3 regions of the Streptomyces sp. SAI-135 genome follow, and region 1 is predicted to be linked to each of the others. Evidence: riboswitches for the same ligand, from Rfam matches in the RefSeq annotation. Region 1 holds a riboswitch; each other region holds the start of a gene.

Region 1 (6,244 bases):
CGGCCCGCACATGTCCGTTGTACGTGGCGATCTTGCCGCGCAGATGCTTGAGCACGGGCACACCACGGGTGTCGAAGCCGGTCGTCACCATGACCGTGCCGCACGCCTGCGTGAGCCGGGCGACGGCCCGCTCGAAACGTTCGGCGACCTCGTCGGGATCGGTACCGGGCCGGATGATGTCGTTGCCGCCGGCGCAGAACGACACCAGGTCCGGTGCCAGTTCGACGGCCTGCGGAAGCTGGTCCTCGACGATCTGGTCGAGGAGCTTCCCGCGTACCGCGAGGTTGCTGTACCTGAAGTCGCCCTCGGGCCGCCGGTCCGCGAGAAGCACCGCGAACCGGTCGGCCCAGCCGACGAACGCCCCGTCGGGGCCGGGGTCGCCGACGCCCTCGGTGAAGCTGTCCCCCACCGCCACGTACGACCCGATCACTGAGCTGCTGTCATTCTTCGAATCGTCTGCCACAGCCGTTCATGATTCACCTTCGAATGTGACCTACGCGACCGTAGGAAGGACTTGACGGTCGGTGAGATAAGCCACTCCTAAAGTGTTGGCCAACTGAGGAATAGCCCTCTCATCAGGAATGTTGACGCTGCGACCGCCACACCCTGAAGTCACTGATCCTGAAGTGGCTCCAGGTCGTCCGGAACGCGAAGTGCCCGCTCGTGTAGGGCTCCGGGTCGGTGTAGTCGAAGACCGGCCGCCCGTTGTTCCACCACTGCACCCTGGAGCCGTCGGAGACGATCCGCACCCGGTTCGGCTCGTTCGCGACCAGCAACGGCTCGGTGTAGTCGCGGATCAGGGGCCGCACCCCGGCTTCTTCGACGTAACGGCGCAGCCGTGTCGTGGTGTTGTAGTTGGCGCCGTAGCCGGAGTAGTAGGTCTTCAGGTGGTCGTACTCCGCGAGCGCCCCGCCCCGGTGGGTGGCGAAGAGGTCGTCGGGGGACCTGACGTCGACCGCGTTCCAGAAGTTGTTCAGGTCGGACACCCGGTCGTTGACCCCGCCCGCGGACACGGGGACGGCGGTGTACTCCAGGACGTACGGCCCTTCGAGCCGCTGCCTGAACCAGATCGTCGCACCGGCCGGCACATCGACCTCCAGGATCCCGCGCCGCGCGGTGACCGTGCCGCCCTGCTCGAGTTCGACGGCCCAGCGGCCGAGACCGTGGCGGAAGTCGTCGTGGGCGACGAGGCGGCGGTGGCGGGGCGAGGCGCTCGCGGTGGCCGCGGGGGCGAGGGCGGTCAGGGCGGCACCGGCGGCGAGGACCCCGAAGGCTCTACGCGTGGTCGTCATGGCGACGGTTCCTTCCGTGCAGGGACTGGACCCTTTAGAAAGCGCTTGCGCAGCAACGGAGTTCACTGTGCCCCGCCCCTCCCCCGCCTGTCGACGCCCAGGGCGCGGCCGCCACAAGAACGCAACGAAGCGATCATGGCGGCGCAGGCAGACGCAGGCAGACGCAGCCGGGTACGGCCGCGCGAACACCGAAGGCCGGACCCGGGGATCGGGGTCCGGCCTTCGGTGGCGCAGGGGGGTCGTCAGCCGACGGCGACGCCCTTGGAGCGGAGGTAGGCGACCGGGTCCACGTCGGAGCCGTAGTCCGGCGTGGTGCGGATCTCGAAGTGCAGGTGCGGGCCGGTCACGTTGCCGGTCGCGCCGGAGAGGCCGACCTGCTGACCCGCGGTCACGGCCTGGCCGGCCGAGACGGAGAGCTGGGACAGGTGGGCGTACTGCGCGTAGTAGCCGTCGGCCAGCTTGATGACGACCTGGTTGCCGTAGGCGCCGCCCCAGCCGGCGGAGACGACCGTGCCCGCGCCCACGGCCTTGAGCGAGGTGCCGGTCGGGACGACGAAGTCGACGCCGGTGTGGTAGCCGCTGGACCACATGCTGCCCGCGACGCGGTAGCCGGTGCCGACGGTGGCACCGCTGACCGGCAGGGTGAACCCGCTGGAGCTGCTGGTGGTGTCCGAGCTCCGGGTGGCGGTCGTGGAGTTCGAGGAGGCCTTCTTCGGCTCGGCCTTCTCGGTCTTCGCGGAGGAGGGAGCGGAGGACGAAGCGGAGGACCGCGTCTTCGGCGCGCTCGTCTTGGCCTTCTTGCCGATCGAGAGCTTGAGGCCCGGGTGGATCAACGACGGGTCGTCGCCGACGGCCTCACGGTTGTCGGCGTAGAGCTTCTTCCAGCCACCGCTGACGTTCTGCTCGTCGGCGATCTTCGAGAGATAGTCGCCGGCCCGCACCGAATAGGTGCGCACGGTCGCGGTCTTCGCGGCGGACTTCTTCGCGGCCGTCTTTTCGGCGGACTTCTGCGTGACCGGAAGCGACTGAACGGCCTTTTCCGAAACGGACTGCGGGGTGGCGGCGTGCGCGCCGGTGGCCCCCATGAGCGGGAGGGCGAGCGCGGCACCCCCGGTTCCGGCGACGGCGATCGAGCGGGTGAAGCGCTGGGACTTCGGGCGGCGGTGCTTACCCTTCGCGGGCATGGCGAATTCCTCTCCGGCGCCTGCGAGGTGAGCTGTCGGGTGCGGGCTGGAGATGCCCGGCCGCGCCGAGACGCGGCTTTACCCCTAGCCGTTCCGGAGACCGGAACAGGCGTTTTACCTGTGGGTCCCCCGCTCCTGCCGTGCACGGGTGAGTGGGTGTGGGGAATCCGTTCGGCGGCAGGATTGGGCGTCCGACCGGATCGGTGGCGAACGTAAACGAGCAAGACGCAAAGGGACAAGTGAGAGGTTGCGCGGGAAAGCGTTTTACTTGATCCCTTGTGAGATTTACCGGTCACCCTGCGTGGATCGGACGCCCTCCACCCCCTCGAATCCCCTTGATAACCCTGCGAATTACGTGAACATGACGGGCGACACACCGTCACGGATATGACGCTCCTCACGTCACGAATTCACAGGAACCCGCACGCCGGGCGGAGTTGGGCGGAAGCAGCCAATTCGGACAGAAACCCTAGAGCCGACGCAGTCGGATAACCGTCGCATCGAGGTCACCGCGCAAGCCGGTGCGAAGTCCGTGATGCAGCAGTACGCCCCCTCGGTGCACTTCGCCCGTTTCAAGGCATTCGTACGACGCGTCCGGGTCGAGTCCGCGCAGCCGCAGCGCGGGCACGGGCTCGCCGTACTTCTGTGCCTGAAGCCAGGCGAGGACGACGGTCTCGTCCCCGAGGACGTACTGCACCGCGCTCTGCCCGCCCCGCGGAGGCCGCAGCCGATACAGGTCGCCGCGCTGCACCACGGGCCGGATCTCCTTGTACAGAGCCACCCAGCGACCGGCTTCGGCCAGCTCCTCCTCGGTCCACTCTGCGAGGTCCCCGCCGACCCCGAGCACTCCGGCCATCGCGCTCACGAACCGGAACCGCAGCGAGCTCACCCGTCCGTTGAGCTGCGTGTTGGGGCTGTCGGTGACCCAGGCGGCCATCACGCGCGCGGGGTGGATCTGACTGAAGCCGTGCTGGATGGCGAGCCGGTCGAGCGGGTCGGTGTTGTCGGAGGTCCACACCTGGTCGGTACGGCTGAGCACCCCGAGGTCGATCCGGCCCCCGCCTCCCGAGCAGGACTCGAACGCCACACCGGGGTGCGCCGCCCGCAACCGGTCCAGGAGGGCGTAGAAGCCGCGCACATGGTCGACCCACAGGCGCTGCGGGTAGGGCTCGCCGGGCCAGCCCGCATCCGTGAAGCAGCGGTTGAAGTCCCACTTCACGTAGTCGATCGGGGCCGAGGAGAGCAGGGTGTCGAGCTGCTCCCACAGGTACTCCCGCACATCCTCGCGGGCGAGGTTCAGTACGAGCTGATTGCGAAATTCCGTCCGCTTACGTCCAGATTGGTACTGCACCCAGTCCGGGTGGGCGCGGTACAGCTCGCTGTCCGGGTTGACCATCTCCGGCTCGACCCAGATGCCGAACTGCATGCCGAGCGCGCGCACGTGGTCACCGAGCGGCTTGAGGCCGGAGGGGAAGCGGTCGGGGTTGGGTGCCCAGTCGCCGAGCCCGGCCCGGTCGCTGGTGCGGGCGCCGAACCAGCCGTCGTCGACCACGAACAGCTCGACACCCATCGCCGCGGCCCGCCGGGCGAGGGTGCCCTGCTGCTCCTCGGAGATGTCGAAGTTCGTGGCCTCCCAGGAGTTGAACAGCACGGGCCGGTCCTGGTCCGCGTCCGGGATGACGTACGCACGCTGGTAGGCGTGCCAGGCACGGCTCGCGCCGCCGAAGCCGCCGTCGCTCCACAGACCGGCGAAGACGGGTGTCGTGAAGGACTCCCCGGCATCCAGCCGGAGCAGGCCCGAGTCGTCGTGTCCGGCGCCGCCGGTGATCTGCACGCGCGCGTCGGGCAGTTGGGCCACGGAGATGCGCCAGGATCCCGACCAGCCGAGAGCGACGCCGTAGACCTCGCCGGCCTCCTCGGCGGCCCCGGTGTCGAGCGCGACCCACGGCAGGTGCTGGTGCCCGGTGTGGCCGCGGCGGCTGCCGATGACCTTCTCGCCGTAGGTCAGCGGCGTCCGGGTGAGCAGGGACTCGGCGGCCCAGCGGCCGTGCAGCTGGGACAGCCGCCAGCCGTCCTCGCGGTCGGGCAGGGTCCAGGTGGCGGAGTCGGCACGCAGCAGCTCGACCGGCTCCGGGCCCTGGTTGTCCAGGGTCACCCAGCGCTCCAGGACGTCGTCGCGCATCCGGTAGCGCAGCGTGACGGCCAGCCCGGCGTCGCGGAACCGCAGCCGCAGCTCGTCGTCCCCGGTGTCGTACGCCTCGAAGCTCCACTCGGTGCCGCGCCGCTCGCCGGTGCGCACGGAAAGGGCGGGCCGGGTGAAGCGGGGGCCGCCCTCGACGGGGTACTCCTCGCGGCCGTCCAGCGGGGACTCGAAGGGCCAGTACTCGGGCAGCGGACGGACGGCGAGGGCCTCCGCGTCGGCCAGGGCGATCCTCGGACCCCAGTGCAGATGCAGCAGCTCGTCCTCGGCGGTGAGGTGCAGGGCGTAACTGCTGGCCGGCCCGGACAGAATCCACGTACGGCCGTTCTCGGCGATCTCCAGCATGGTGCTTCCTCACAGATTCGAACAGGTGCCAACAGGTGCGCTCAGGCCCCAACATCATCAAGGGCCAAGGCCCTGGCTGCAATGGCTGTGGACAAGTCATTGCCGACCCTGTGGACAACTCATCACCCCAGGAAGCCGTGTCGTATCGTCGAGAGCGTGCCCCGTCGACGAGCCGCGTCGGCGGAGTCCGGCTGGGAGGAGCCCCCGTGACGCAGCAGATCCCGTCGACCGAACCCGACCTGGCAGGTGTCCGCAATTTCCGTGACGTGGGCGGACTGCCGACAGTGGACGGGCGGCGGGTGCGGTACGGAGTGCTGTTCCGCAGCGGTCACCTCGCGCACGCGACCGAGGACGACGCGGCCTTCCTGGCCTCCCTCGGCCTGCACACGATCTTCGACTTCCGCAACGCGGCGGACCAGAAGCTGGAGGGGCCCGACGTCGACCTGCCGGGTGTCACCAATGTGAACCTGCCGCTGAGTGATCCGGCCGAGGGCACCTGGTTCTGGAAGATGGTCCGCGACGGCGACATAGAGCAGCTGCGCGAGCTCCTCGGGGACGGCAAGGCCGCGCAGCGCATGATCAACTCCTACCGCACGATGGTCAAGGAGCGCACCGCCGAGCACTCCGAGGTGCTGCGCTCCCTCGCCGCGGACAGCGTGCCCGCCCTCATGCACTGTGCGGCCGGCAAGGACCGCGCGGGCCTGTCCGTCGCCGTGACCCTGCTCGCCCTGGGGGTGGAGCGCGAGGCGATCATCGCCGACTACCTGGAGTCGAACGCCAAGCACCGCCGCTACAAGGTCCGCCGCACCAGCACCTCCGCCGACGCCTACTCCCCCGAGGTCATGGAGCTGCTCAGCCCCCTCTTCGAGGCACGTGCCGAGTATCTGACGGCGGCCTTCGAGACGATCGAGGAGACCTGGGGAGGTGTCGAGACCTATCTGGAGGAGGGCCTCGGCCTGACTCCCGAGCGCCGGGAGCGGCTGCGGGAGCGCCTGCTCGACTGAGCCGTACGGCCGCTACTGCCCGGCGCCCACCCTCGAAGAGCAGGTAGATGAAGGCCGCGAAGACGTGGCCGACGGCGAGGTAGATGATCAGGCGCACCCACAGGGCGCGGGGGAACTTCTCCTCCATGTCACTCATGGCGTCTCTCCAGGGGTGGGGCCCAGGCACAGCGTGGCCGTGGGGCTCTGCAACAGGGTGTGGACGAACAGGAGCTCGACGCC
Region 2 (6,244 bases), 2.3 Mb from region 1:
TCGTGGGAGTCGGAGGCGATGTCCAGGACGTCGTCGGCCAGCTGGAAGGCGACGCCGAGGCGCTCGCCGTACTGGGTCAGGACGTCCACGACCGTCTCGTCGGCACCGGACATCATCGCCCCGAAGCGGCACGAGACCGCGACCAGCGAGCCCGTCTTGCCGCCGAGCACGTCCAGGTAGTGCTCGACCGGGTCCCGGCCGTCCTGCGGTCCGGCCGTCTCCAGGATCTGGCCGGTGACCAGGCGCTCGAACGCCTCCGACTGGACCCGGACCGCCTCGGGCCCGAGGTCGGCCAGGATGTGCGAGGCGCGGGCGAACAGGAAGTCGCCCGTCAGGACGGCCACCGAGTTGCCCCAGCGGGTGTTGGCGCTGTCCACGCCCCGCCTGACCTCGGCCTCGTCCATGACGTCGTCGTGGTACAGCGTGGCGAGGTGGGTCAGCTCCACCACCACGGCCGACGGCACCACGCCGGGCGCATAGGGGTCGCCGAACTGCGCGGCGAGCATCACGAGCAGCGGCCGAAACCGCTTTCCGCCCGCCCTCACCAGATGCTGGGCGGCCTCCGTGATGAAGGGAACCTCGCTCTTGGTGGCCTCGAGCAGTCCCTCCTCGACAGCCGCCAATCCGGCCTGGACATCGGCTTCCAGAGCCTGGTCCCGCACGCTCAGCCCGAACGGCCCGACGACGGTCACGAGGGGTCTCCTGTCTGCTGGTGTCTTCTGGCGGTTACGAGGAATGTCGATAGGTCGCTGCCATCACTCAAGTCAGCGTATCCGGTCACCTTTGGATCACCGATAGCGCCCGCCCCGTCCATGCCAGGCGGTATCGGATCACGGCCGGTATGTTTTTGATCACCTGAAAAGGATGGATATCTATCCACTTGTACGGAAGTAGCCGTCCGTGTCCCGAACCGAAGCCGGGACCGAGGCCACCGCGCCCCGGCCGCGCCGCACCACACGCCCGGCGCACTGAGGCCGACGGGACCCCACCGATGCGCATCCGTACGCCCTTCCCCTGCGAGACCACCCACGCCGGCGTCCGTGTCCCGCCGGCGGACGGGACGCTCCTGTACGCACGCGTGTGGCGACCCCTCTCCGAAGAACCGGTACCCGCGATCCTCGAATACCTGCCGCATCGCCTCACCGACCGGCCCGCGCCCCGCGACCGGCAGCGCCCCCTGGTACGCAGGCCACGGCTACGAGTCCGTCCGCGTGGACGTGCGCGGGCACGGCAACAGCGGGGGCGTGCCCGGCGACGCGTGCTCGGCGACCGGACTCGCCGACGGGGCCGAGGGGGTCGAGTGGCCGGCGGCGCAGCCCTGGTGCGACGGCCGGGCCGGCATGTTCCGCATCTCCTGGGGCGGTCGTCACCGTCCGCGCCACCGACGGCCGTCATGACGACGACGGGCACCGCAGGGGAGGTTCCGTCCCGGCCGCGGACCTGCACGGGCGGGCGGCGAGGATGCTCGCCCGCGTCTGCCGCCCGCCGGACCCGCTCCATGTCGGCGACGCCCGGCGGGAGATGTCGCTCGCAGGCCCGCTCGGAGATGGCCCGTGACGGCACCGACTTCCACCCGACGTGGGTGAAGCGGATCCCACGGCCGGTCGGTTGAACATGAGTTGAGCCTTCTTGACCGTTTTACACCTCTTGCGCTCAGCTGTGACTTGACCCACTCGCGCGGCCGGAGCGACGGCTTTCCGGAATCTACCGATCCGCCTTTTCCCACGCGTGAGTTGAGACTTGGCGAACGCAAAGGATCAAGCGCCTCAAATACCCCTTACCAAGGTCAATAGGCACGCCATGTGAACTCGCCACTTGTTCCGGACATGTGCTCTCGCATACGTTCCCGGCCTGTCGGGCGGACGCCGAATCCTGCCACCGCCCGTACACCCACCGAGAACCACGGCAGGAGCGGGGGAACCAGGTAGGTCGCCGTAACGGTCGTCTTCGGACATACCGGTACGGCTTGGGGTGAAGTCATGCCTTTCGTGGGCGTGGCCGGGCAGCTCCCGCCCGAACCCGACAGCTCACCTCGCAGGCGACGGAGAGGAACTTCGCCATGCCCGCTGCCGCTCAGCACCGCCGTACCCGTACCAGCCGTCTCGCCCGCAAGCTCGCCGTCGCCGGTACCGGTGTCGCCGTCCTCGCGCTCCCGCTCATCGGCGCCACCAGCGCGTCCGCGGCCACCCCGGCCGTGCAGACCGCGACCACGCTCGGCTACTCCAACACCCTCGACGGCTGGATCCGGGCCTCCCTCGCCGTCATGGCGGAGCACGGCATTCCCGGCTCCTACGACGGCATCTACCGCAACGTCATCCGCGAGTCCTCCGGCAACCCCTACGCCATCAATCTCTGGGACTCCAACGCGGCCGCCGGGACGCCCTCCAAGGGCCTGCTCCAGGTGATCGACCCGACCTTCAACGCGTACCACGTGGCCAACACCTCGTGGGACCCGTACGACCCGGTGGCGAACATCACCGCGGCCTGCAACTACGCGGCCCAGCGGTACGGGTCCATCGACAACGTGTACGGCGCGTACTAGGAACTACGCCCGCGGGAAGAGCCCTTCGAGGACGACGGCGATGCCGTCGTCCTCGTTGGACAGGGTCACCTCGTCGGCCACGGCCTTGAGTTCGGGGTGGGCGTTCGCCATCGCCACACCGCGGGCCGCCCAGTCGAACATCGGGATGTCGTTGGGCATGTCCCCGAAGGCGATCGTCACCTCCGGGCCCAGACCCAGGTGTTCGGCGGCCAGCGCGAGGCCGGTGGCCTTGGTGATGCCGCATGGCTGGAGTTCGACGGTCCCGGGCCCCGACATGGTGACCGTCGCCAGCGAGCCCACCACCGAACGCGCCGTGACCGCCAACTCGTCGTCGGACAGGTAGGGGTGGCGCAGCAGCACCTTGCTGATCGGCTCGCACCACAGGTCGTCGCGCCGGGCCACCCGCACCGCGGGCAGCGTCGGGTGGGGCATCAGATAGCCCGGTTCGATGAGCGTGAGCCCGTCGACACCGTCCTGGTCCACGGCCGCGTACACCTGCCCGACCTCGGCCTCGATCTTGCCGAGCGCGGTCTCGGCCAGCTCCCGCTCCAGCGTCACCGACCAGAGCAGACGGTCCGCGCCGGCGTCGTACACCTGCGCGCCCTGTCCGCACACCGCGAGCCCCGTGCTGCCGAGGTCGTCGAGCAGGGGCCGCACTCTGGGCGCCGGGCGTCCCGTCACGACCAGATGCCGGGCCCCACCCGCGGCCACCCGGGCGAGCGCGGCCAACGACCGGTCGGAGAGGGTGTCGTCGGCCCGGAGCAGCGAACCGTCCAGGTCGGTGGCGATGAGTGAATATGCGGTGGAGGCGGCCATGATCAGAGAATACGGATGGTTGGCCCCTTCGACTCGACGCGAACCGGACGGCCGCTGCTTTCACATCCGTTGACCGGTGTTCCGCTTCCGGGGCGCGACGGTGACGCGGCGGTAGCTCGTGCCGGCGCGTCCCGGGCCCCGTCTGCGCGCTCCTCGCGGAGCGCTACGCCGAGTCGCGCACCACCAGTTCGGTCGGGAGGATCACTCCGGCCGTGTCCTCGCCGGCGATCTGGGCGAGGAGCATGCGGACCATCTCGGCGCTGATGCGGTCGAAGGGCTGGCGCATGGTGGTGAGGGCGGGGGCGACGGCGGTGGCCGCCGGTGAGTCGTCGAAGCCGCCGACAGCGATGTCGTCCGGGACCGAACGCCCGGCCTGCTGGAGGACGCCCACGACGCCCAGGGCCATGAGGTCGGAGGCGACGAACACCGCGTCCATGTCCGGGGCCTGGGCGAGCAGGCGGCGGGCGGCCCGTTCGCCGCCGCTGCGCCGGAAGTCGCCCTCGACGACGAGCGCCGGGTCGTACGGCAGGCCCGCCTCAGCGAGCACGTCCCGGTAGCCGGCCAGCCGGTCGGGGCCGCCCGGCATGTCCAGCGGCCCGGTGACCATGCCGACACGGCGCCGGCCGCCCGCGAGGAGGTGGCGGACCATGTCCTGCGCGCCCTCCCGGTCGGCGGCGGCCACGTAACTCACCTTGGTGCCCCGCCCGATCGGCTTGCCGCAGACCACCAACGGGATCCCGGCGTCGTGGAGTTCGGCCGCGACCGGGTCGCCGCTGTGGTTGGACAGCAGCAGCACGCCGTCGACGTGACCCGAGGTGATGTACCGGGTCAGCCGGCGCCGGTCGTCGTCGCTCTCGGCGAGCATCAGCAGCAGCGGGATGTCGTGCTGGGCGAGCCGCTCGGTGCAACCGCGCAGCAGGACGTTGAAGTTGGGGTCCTCGAAGAACTTCTCCTGCGGCTCGGTCAGCAGGAACGCCACCGAGTCCGAGCGGCCCGTACTGAGGCTGCGGGCGTGCCGGTTGACCACGTAACCAGTCTTCCTGATGGCGGCCTCGACCGACCGCCGGGCGGCGGGCGAGACGTAGTGGCCGCCGTTCAGGAAGCGGGAGACGGTGCCCCGCGAGACGCCCGCCTCCCGGGCCACGTCGTGGATGGTCGGTGGCTTGCGGCGTCCGTTCGCGCTGGTGGTCATGTTCCTCGTTCGGAGACGTTCGTGCGGGGGAGCCCGGGGCCTCAGGCCTTGACCGAGCCGCTCATCAGGTCCAGCGACCAGAACCGCTGGATCACCAGGAAGAGACCGATCAGCGGAAGGATCGCGAGCAGGCACCCGGTGATGACCAGGGTGTAGAGCGCGGGCTGCGAGGCGCCCTGGGCGAGCAGGGTGTACAGGCCGAGGGTGATCGGGAACTTCTCGTCGTCGGCGAGCATGACGAAGGGCAGCAGGAAGTTGTTCCAGATGCCGACGAACTGGAAGAGGAACACCGTGATCAGGCCCGGCATCATCATCGGTACGGCGATCCGCGAGAAGATCCGCCACTCGCTCGCGCCGTCCATGCGGGCCGCCTCCATGAGTTCGGCGGGCACGGACGCGGCCGCGTAGATGCGGACCAGGTAGACGCCGTACGGCGACAGGATCGACGGCAGCAGCATCGACCAGTAGGAGTCGGCCATGCCGAGCTTGGACAGCAGCAGGTACTGCGGTACGGCCAGCACGATGGACGGCACCAGGACGCCGGCCAGGATCATCTTGAAGACGGCCTCGCGGCCGCGGAAGCTGTAGCGGCCGAGGGCGTAGCCGCCGGCGGCGGAGACCGCGGCGGAGAGCAGGGCGCCGAGACCGGCGTAGAAGGCCGAGTTGGCCATCCACCGCCAGAAGATGCCGTCCCGGTAGGCGGTCAGGTCGCTCAGGTTCTGGAAGAAGCCGGTGCCGGGGGCGAAGGTGAAGGTGGAGAAGAGCTCCGACCGGTCCTTGGTCGCCGCGACGACCACCCAGGCGATGGGGATCAGGCAGTACAGCGCGCCGAGGAGCAGCACGATCGTGGGCACCCACGCGGTGCGGCGGCCGCTCTTGGGGCCGGCGGTGAGGGTGAGGGGGGTCATGCCCGGTCCTCCCGGGTGTAGCGGTCGGAGATGCGCAGCAGGGTGAAGGAGAGGACGAACGTGGCCAGGGCCAGGACGACCGCGGTGGCGGAGGCGCCGTAGATGTCGGACTGGAGGAAGGCCTTGTCGTAGATGGCCATCAGCGGGCTCCACGAGCTCGGCAGGCCGTTGGTGAGGGGCTTGAGGGCCATCGGCTCGGTGAAGACCTGGAGGGTGGCGATCACCGAGAAGAAGAAGGTGAGCACCAGCGAGGGCATCACGATCGGGATCTTGATCTTCAGGGCGATGCCCAGGTCGGTCGCGCCGTCGAGCCGGGCCGCCTCGTAGATGTCCGGCGGGATGGCCCTGAGCGCGGTGTAGATGACGATCATGTTGAAGCCGGTGCCGCCCCAGACCGCGATGTTCGCGAAGGAGAGGTAGAGGTTGCCGCCGTCGAACAGGTCGGGCTGCGGGAGGCCGAACTTGTCGAGCAGGTAGTAGAAGGGGCTGACGTCCGGCAGGTAGAGGAAGCCCCACATCAGGGCGGCGATGATGCCCGGCACCGCGTACGGCAGGAAGATCATCAGCCGGGCGAAGGGCGCGCTGCGGGCCTTCGGGGTGTCCAGCATCAGCGCGAAGAGCAGCGCGAGGCCCAGCATGGTCGGGATGACGATCAGGCCGTACCCGAAGGCGCGCAGGACGCTGTGGCCGAACTCTGAGTCCCCGAGGACGTCGGTGTAGTTGCCGAGGCCGTTCCAGACCTGCTGCCGGGCTCCCTTGCCGAGGCCGATGCCCTTGACCTGCACC
Region 3 (6,244 bases), 2.1 Mb from region 1:
CCGGACGCGCCCGACGCCGAGGAACGCGAACGGGACGACGACAGCGAGGCGGCGACCGCCGAGACCGGTCCCGCGGGAGCGGCGGACGCGCCCGTGCGCTTCCAGTCGACGTGCTGCGCCGGGATCTCCTCCAGGAAGCGGGAGGGCGGGTTGTACGACGGCTGCCCCCACGCGCTGCGCAGCGAGGACCGGGTCAGATACAGCCGCTCACGCGCGCGCGTGATGCCGACGTAGGCCAGCCGCCGCTCCTCCTCCAGCTCCTTGGTCTGGCCGAGGGCGCGCATGTGCGGGAAGACGCCGTCCTCCATGCCGGTGAGGAAGACGACCGGGAACTCCAGGCCCTTGGCGGTGTGCAGGGTCATCAGGGTGATGACGCCGGAGCCGTCCTCGTCCTCGTCGGGGATCTGGTCGGAGTCGGCGACGAGCGCGACCCGCTCCAGGAAGTCGGAGAGCGAACCCGGCTCCTCGCCCTCGCCGGACTCCTGCTCGAACTCCAGGGCCACGGCGGCGAGTTCCTGGAGGTTCTCGATGCGGGTCTCGTCCTGGGGGTCGGTGGATGCCTGCAACTCGGCGAGGTAGCCGGTCCGTTCGAGGACCGCCTCCAGCACGGTCGCGGGGCCCGCGCCGGACTCGACGATCGTACGGAGCTCCTCCATCAGGACGTTGAACCGCTTCACGGCGTTGGTGGAGCGCGCGGCCATGCCGTACGCCTCGTCGACGCGCTTGAGCGCCTGCGGGAAGCTGATCTTCTCGCGCTGGGACAGGGCGTCGATCATCGCCTCGGCACGGTCGCCGATGCCCCGCTTGGGGACGTTGAGGATCCGGCGCAGCGGCACGGAGTCCTCGGGGTTGGCGAGGACGCGCAGGTAGGCCAGGACGTCCCGGACCTCCTTGCGCTCGTAGAAGCGGACGCCGCCGACGACCTTGTAGGGCAGGCCGACGCGGATGAAGACCTCTTCGAAGACACGGGACTGCGCGTTGGTGCGGTAGAAGACGGCGACGTCTCCGGCCTTCGCCTCCCCCGCGTCCGTGAGGCGGTCTATCTCGTCGGCGACGAACTGCGCCTCGTCGTGCTCGGTGTCGGCGACGTAGCCGGTGATGCGCGCGCCCGCGCCCGCGTTGGTCCACAGGTTCTTGGGGCGGCGGGACTCGTTGCGCTCGATGACGGCGTTGGCGGCGGTGAGGATCGTCTGGGTGGAGCGGTAGTTCTGTTCCAGGAGGATCGTCGTCGCGTCGGGGTAGTCCTCCTCGAACTGGAGGATGTTGCGGATGGTCGCGCCGCGGAAGGCGTAGATCGACTGGTCGGCGTCACCGACGACACAGAGCTCGGCGGGCGGCAGGTCGTGCTCGCTCGGCGGTACGTCGACCGGGTGCTCCGAGGTGCCGACCAGCTCCCTGACCAGCGCGTACTGCGCGTGGTTGGTGTCCTGGTACTCGTCGACGAGGACATGCCGGAAGCGGCGGCGGTAGTGCTCGGAGACATCGGGGAACGCCCGGAGCAGATTGACCGTCGTCATGATCAGGTCGTCGAAGTCGAGGGCGTTCGCCTCGCGGAGGCGTGACTGGTACATGGCGTACGCCTGGGCGAGGGTCTTCTCGAAGCCGTCGCCGGCCTGGGCGGCGAAGTCCTCCTCGTCGATCAGCTCGTTCTTCAGGTTGCTGATCTTGGCGCTGAAGGACTTCGGCGGGTACCGCTTGGGGTCGAGGTCCAGGTCGCGGCAGACCAGGGCCATGAGCCGCTTGGAGTCGGCGGCGTCGTAGATCGAGAAGGACGAGGTGAACCCGAGCTTCTTCGACTCCCGGCGCAGGATCCGCACGCAGGCGCTGTGGAAGGTCATGACCCACATCGCGTTCGCGCGCGGGCCCACGAGCTGCTCGACGCGCTCCTTCATCTCGCCCGCGGCCTTGTTGGTGAAGGTGATCGCGAGGATCTGGCCGGGGTGGACCTGGCGCTCGCCGAGCAGGTGGGCGATGCGGTGGGTGAGCACCCGGGTCTTGCCGGAGCCGGCGCCGGCCACGATGAGCAGCGGGGTGCCGGAGTGCACGACGGCCGCGCGCTGGTTCTCGTTCAGCCCCTCCAGGAGCGCGGCCGGGTCCACCACGGGGCGCGGGGCGCCGTCGCGGTAGTAGGCGTCACGGTCCGGGGGCACGTCGAACTTCCCACCGAACAGGTCGTCCGGAACCTGCTCCGGTCCGTGCTCGTCCTCGGGCGGCGGCGGGGGCTCCTCCCCGTGCCCGCGAGGGGGCTGGAGGTCCGCCAGGAAGCTGTCGTCAAAGAGGCTGCTCATCGCTCTCCGAGTCTAGGGTGCCCCACTGACAGACCGCGCCGCCCCGGGAACATCCGCCCGTATCGGCAGCCGATGATCTTCCGCAGCGGGTGAGGATCCGGTGACGGACACAGCCGCGTCCGCCTCTCCCCGGCCCGGAGAGGGCCGAATCCGTCCAAGCCACGGCAGATCCTTTCGGATCACCCCACGCCGAGCCCCGGCCGGGACGAAGGTCACGAAAATGTATCGGGCATATCGAACATCAACCTTCACAGGGGCCACACCGGTTGGCTACCGTTCCGGGCAGGCCGTACGACCCCCTCCGGCGAACCTCGCCGGGCCGCACGGCCTCCGCCGAGTCCGCAGCGCCGCCGCGCGCCCGGAGCCGGGGACCCACCGAACCTGGGGTGAATCGGCCGCCTCCCGCGCAGGGGAGAGCCGTAGGGCAAACCTTCCGAAGCACCGCGCCCGAACCCGACAGCTAACCCGGTAGGCGGAGCACGGGAAGGAGTCGCCTCCCTTGGCGTCGCACCGCAAGTCGCGTCCCGTCGGTACGCGCGTCGCAGGCATACGGACCCCGGCCCTCGCGACGGCCGCCCTCACCTCCGTGGCCCTGCTCTCCCAGTCGGCGAACGCCGCACCGGCCGACGACCGGCCGAGTCTCGAAGAGGTCGAGAAGAAGGTCGACGCCCTCTACCGCCAGGCCGAGTCCGCGACCGACAACTACAACGCGGCCAAGGAGAAGACGGCAAAGCAGCGCAAGCAGGTCGACACGCTCCTCGAGGACGTCGCCCAGCGCACCCAGAAGCTCAACGAGGCCCGGGAGGAACTCGGTTCCTTCGCCGCGGCCCAGTACCGCACCGGCGCCGCCGCACCCGACACGGCGACCTTCCTGCTCGCCGACACCCCGCAGGACTACTTCGACCAGACGCAGCTGATGGGCCGCTTGACGAACCGTCAGAAGGGCGCGGTCGACGACTACGTCTCCGAGCAGTCCGCGACGATGAAGAAGCGCCAGGAGGCCTCCCAGAGCCTTCAGACGCTCACCGAGACGCAGAGCGACCTGAAGACGGCCAAGGCGACCGTCCAGAAGAAGCTCGCCGACGCGCGCGCACTGCTGTCGGAGCTGACCGCCCAGGAGAAGGCGCGTCTGGCGGCGATCGAGAAGCAGAAGCAGGAGGAGGCGGCCCGCAGGGCGGCGGAGCTGGCGCAGCAGCAGGCGGCGGCGGAGAAGGCCGCACAGCAGGCCGCGCAGGAGACCGCCGCCCCGCAGGAGAGCACGCCGACGGCGACCGACTCCTCGTACGCCACCAAGGCCGCCAAGGCCCTCGCCTTCGCCCGCGCGCAGATCGGCAAGCCGTACGTCTGGGGCGCCACCGGCCCCGACTCCTACGACTGCTCAGGGCTCACCCAGGCCGCCTGGAAGGCCGCCGGCGTCGACCTCCCGCGCGTCACCTACGACCAGGTCAACGCCGGCACCACGGTCTCCCTGTCCGACGCCCAGCCCGGTGACCTGGTCTTCTTCTACGACGACATCAGCCATGTCGGCCTCTACATCGGCAACGGCATGATGATCCACGCCCCCAAGCCGGGCGCGTACGTCCGCGAGGAGTCGATCTACTACGACGGCGAGTCGGCGATCCACAGCGTGGTGCGCCCCGCCTGAGTCCCCGCCCCCGGCCCTTCGGGCGCCGGGGGCCGTTCTCCGGAGCCCGCACTCGCGTGCATTTCGCCACGCGCGCGTGCGCGCCCAGCTCGCCCCGCGCGGAGAGGTTCCTAGCATCGGCACATGTCCGGTACCTCCCCGCACTCCCCCCTGCGCCTCTGGTGGACGCAGCGCCCGCCCGCGGCCGGGGCCGCCGTCATGGCGACCGGCATCATCTCGGTCGGGCTCCATCTCAGCGGTCACGAGACGCTGTCCCGGGTCACCCTGGTGCTCGCTTGCGCGGCCTGGCTCGGGCTGGCCGCCGAGTTCGTCTCACGACTGCTGCGGGAGCGCGCGCGATGGGTCGCCGACGCCGGGACACCGGGCGCCCTGACGGCCGTGGCCGCGACCACCGTCCTCGGTACCGGTCTGTCCGTGCTGGGCCGGCAGACCCTCGCCGAGGCCCTGCTGGCGCTGTCCGCGCTGCTGTGGCCGCCGCTGATCGTGCTCGTCGTGGGGCACTGGAAGCGGCGGATGCCCGGCGGGGTGTTCCTCTGCTGCGTGGCCACCCAGGGCCTCGCGGTCCTCGGCGCCACGCTCGCCGCGGCGGAGTCGGCGGCCTGGCTCGCGCACACGGCCCTCGTGCTGTTCTGGCTCGGCCTGGTCCTGTACGGCGTCGCGCTGTTCCACTTCGACCTGCGCCAGGTGCTCCGGGGGCCGGGCGACCAGTGGATCGCGGGCGGCGCGCTCGCCATCTCCGCGCTGGCCGGCTCGAAGCTCATCGCCGCCGACAGCGCACGCCTGTACCTGTGGAACGACGACGACCTCGGCGTCCTGCGCGCGGTGACCGTCGCCCTGCTGGTGCTCGACCTGGCCTGGTACGCCGTCCTGCTGGCGGCCGAGTGCGTACGGCCCCGCCTTCGCTACGACGTGCGCCGCTGGGCCACCGTGTTCCCCATGGGGATGACGGCGGCCGCGACCCTGTCCGTCGCCGCCGCCGTGGACATCCCGTGGCTGAGGACACCCGGCGAGGTACTGCTGTGGATCTCCGTGGCGGCCTGGCTGGCCGTCGCGGCGGGCGCGGTCGACTCCGCCCGTGCCGCCCTCAGGTCCACAGCACCGCGATGAAGACGTTGGCCGTGGTCAGCGCGCCGACCAGGCCGAACAGGCTCTTGTCCACCTTCTCGTCGTCCCGCTTCACGTAGACGAGTGCGAGGATCACGATCAGCAGCGCCAGCTTGACGCCGATCTTGATGTTGTTGACGTGCTGGTCGTCGGCCTGGTTGAGGCCGACCAGGATCATTCCGGTGACCAGCATCGTCGCGGCGCCGTGCAGCATCGCGGGCACGAACCGGGCGGTGCCCCGGCCCATCGCCTTCATCTGGGTGAGGAAGCCGCCGAGCAGCGAGGCGATGCCGATGATGTGCAGGCCGACGAAGAGATGGATGAGTACGTCCATGAGGCCGGAGCTTATGCAGCGGCCGCGGGGAGGTCCGCACCGGCCCCGGGAGTAGATCTTGCATATATGCGGCCCATAGCACTCCGCACCCGCCGCGCGTCCCGGAATCCCGACTTCGGTCAGCGCACCGCGCGAAGTCGACGGCGTCACCCCGGCAGCGCGGTCACCTTCGGTCACCCACCGGTCCCCTGGCGGCACTTCCGCACAACGCGTTACCTCCCGGACACGGTCAGGTTTAGCGTCCTCCACCAGGTGACCGGCTCCCCACCGCCGCCCGGGCCAGGGGCGGCAGTCGGCCACCACCGCCGAGAAGGTCCGGCGGCGGCCCGCTCCCCCTGTGCAGGCCGTCGCCGGACGCGCACACCGCCCCGGGCGGTCGTACGGCCGCTCCCCCCTGGCGTTCGTACGTCCCTGAGCCCCGGGGCGGGCGATCGTACGAAAGGACGTGCAGTCCACGTGGCAGCGCACCGCAAGCCCCGCAGGCGCTCGGCCGGCGGCCATACGGTCCGTACGGCAGCGACGATCGCCCTCGCGGGGGCCGCGACCGCGACGGGCTTCGACGGGATCGGACACGCCGAGCCGCAGCTCACACCGGAACAGGTCAAGGCGAAGGTGGACCGGCTGTACCAGGAGGCCGAGGAGGCCACCGAGAAGTACAACGGCGCGAAGGAGAGGGCGGACGCGGCCGAGACCCGGCTGGACGTCCTGCGGGACGAGGCGGCCCGCAGGACGGAGCAGCTCAACGAGGCACGGGACGCGCTGGGTTCGATCGCCGCGGCGCAGTACCGTGGCGGCGGACTCGACCCGGCGATGCAGCTCGCGCTGACCGACGACCCCGACCGGTACCTGGACAGCGCCGAGTTCGTCGAACGC

The links. A riboswitch is a leader RNA that binds a small molecule or an ion and turns the genes downstream of it on or off. The one in region 1 is predicted to bind cyclic di-AMP.
Region 2: it holds a riboswitch for cyclic di-AMP, as region 1 does, so the genes downstream of both, M2163_RS29055 (transglycosylase SLT domain-containing protein) here and M2163_RS39160 (M23 family metallopeptidase) in region 1, are expected to answer to the same signal.
Region 3: it holds a riboswitch for cyclic di-AMP, as region 1 does, so the genes downstream of both, M2163_RS30005 (NlpC/P60 family protein) here and M2163_RS39160 (M23 family metallopeptidase) in region 1, are expected to answer to the same signal.

What each region holds. Positions count from the first base shown of each region.
Region 1 is NZ_JARXYP010000002.1:7,693,631-7,699,874, reverse strand. It holds gene M2163_RS39170 (SGNH/GDSL hydrolase family protein) at 1-430, opposite strand, end outside; gene M2163_RS39165 (DUF6250 domain-containing protein) at 576-1,292, opposite strand; gene M2163_RS39160 (M23 family metallopeptidase) at 1,535-2,476, opposite strand; cyclic di-AMP (ydaO/yuaA leader) riboswitch at 2,481-2,645, opposite strand; gene M2163_RS39155 (alpha-galactosidase) at 2,946-5,021, opposite strand; gene M2163_RS39150 (tyrosine-protein phosphatase) at 5,228-6,025, shown strand; partial or broken gene M2163_RS39145 (DUF6126 family protein) at 6,045-6,161, opposite strand; gene M2163_RS39140 (XRE family transcriptional regulator) at 6,158-6,244, opposite strand, start outside.
Region 2 is NZ_JARXYP010000002.1:5,399,752-5,405,995, reverse strand. It holds gene M2163_RS29065 (polyprenyl synthetase family protein) at 1-692, opposite strand, end outside; partial or broken gene M2163_RS29060 (CocE/NonD family hydrolase) at 992-1,530, shown strand; cyclic di-AMP (ydaO/yuaA leader) riboswitch at 1,854-2,054, shown strand; gene M2163_RS29055 (transglycosylase SLT domain-containing protein) at 2,060-2,542, shown strand; gene M2163_RS29050 (HAD family hydrolase) at 2,546-3,358, opposite strand; gene M2163_RS29045 (LacI family DNA-binding transcriptional regulator) at 3,522-4,550, opposite strand; gene M2163_RS29040 (carbohydrate ABC transporter permease) at 4,592-5,458, opposite strand; gene M2163_RS29035 (sugar ABC transporter permease) at 5,455-6,244, opposite strand, start outside.
Region 3 is NZ_JARXYP010000002.1:5,598,538-5,604,781, reverse strand. It holds gene pcrA (DNA helicase PcrA) at 1-2,288, opposite strand, end outside; cyclic di-AMP (ydaO/yuaA leader) riboswitch at 2,610-2,779, shown strand; gene M2163_RS30005 (NlpC/P60 family protein) at 2,788-3,933, shown strand; gene M2163_RS30000 (tellurite resistance/C4-dicarboxylate transporter family protein) at 4,057-5,040, shown strand; gene M2163_RS29995 (hypothetical protein) at 5,018-5,371, opposite strand; gene M2163_RS29990 (NlpC/P60 family protein) at 5,828-6,244, shown strand, end outside.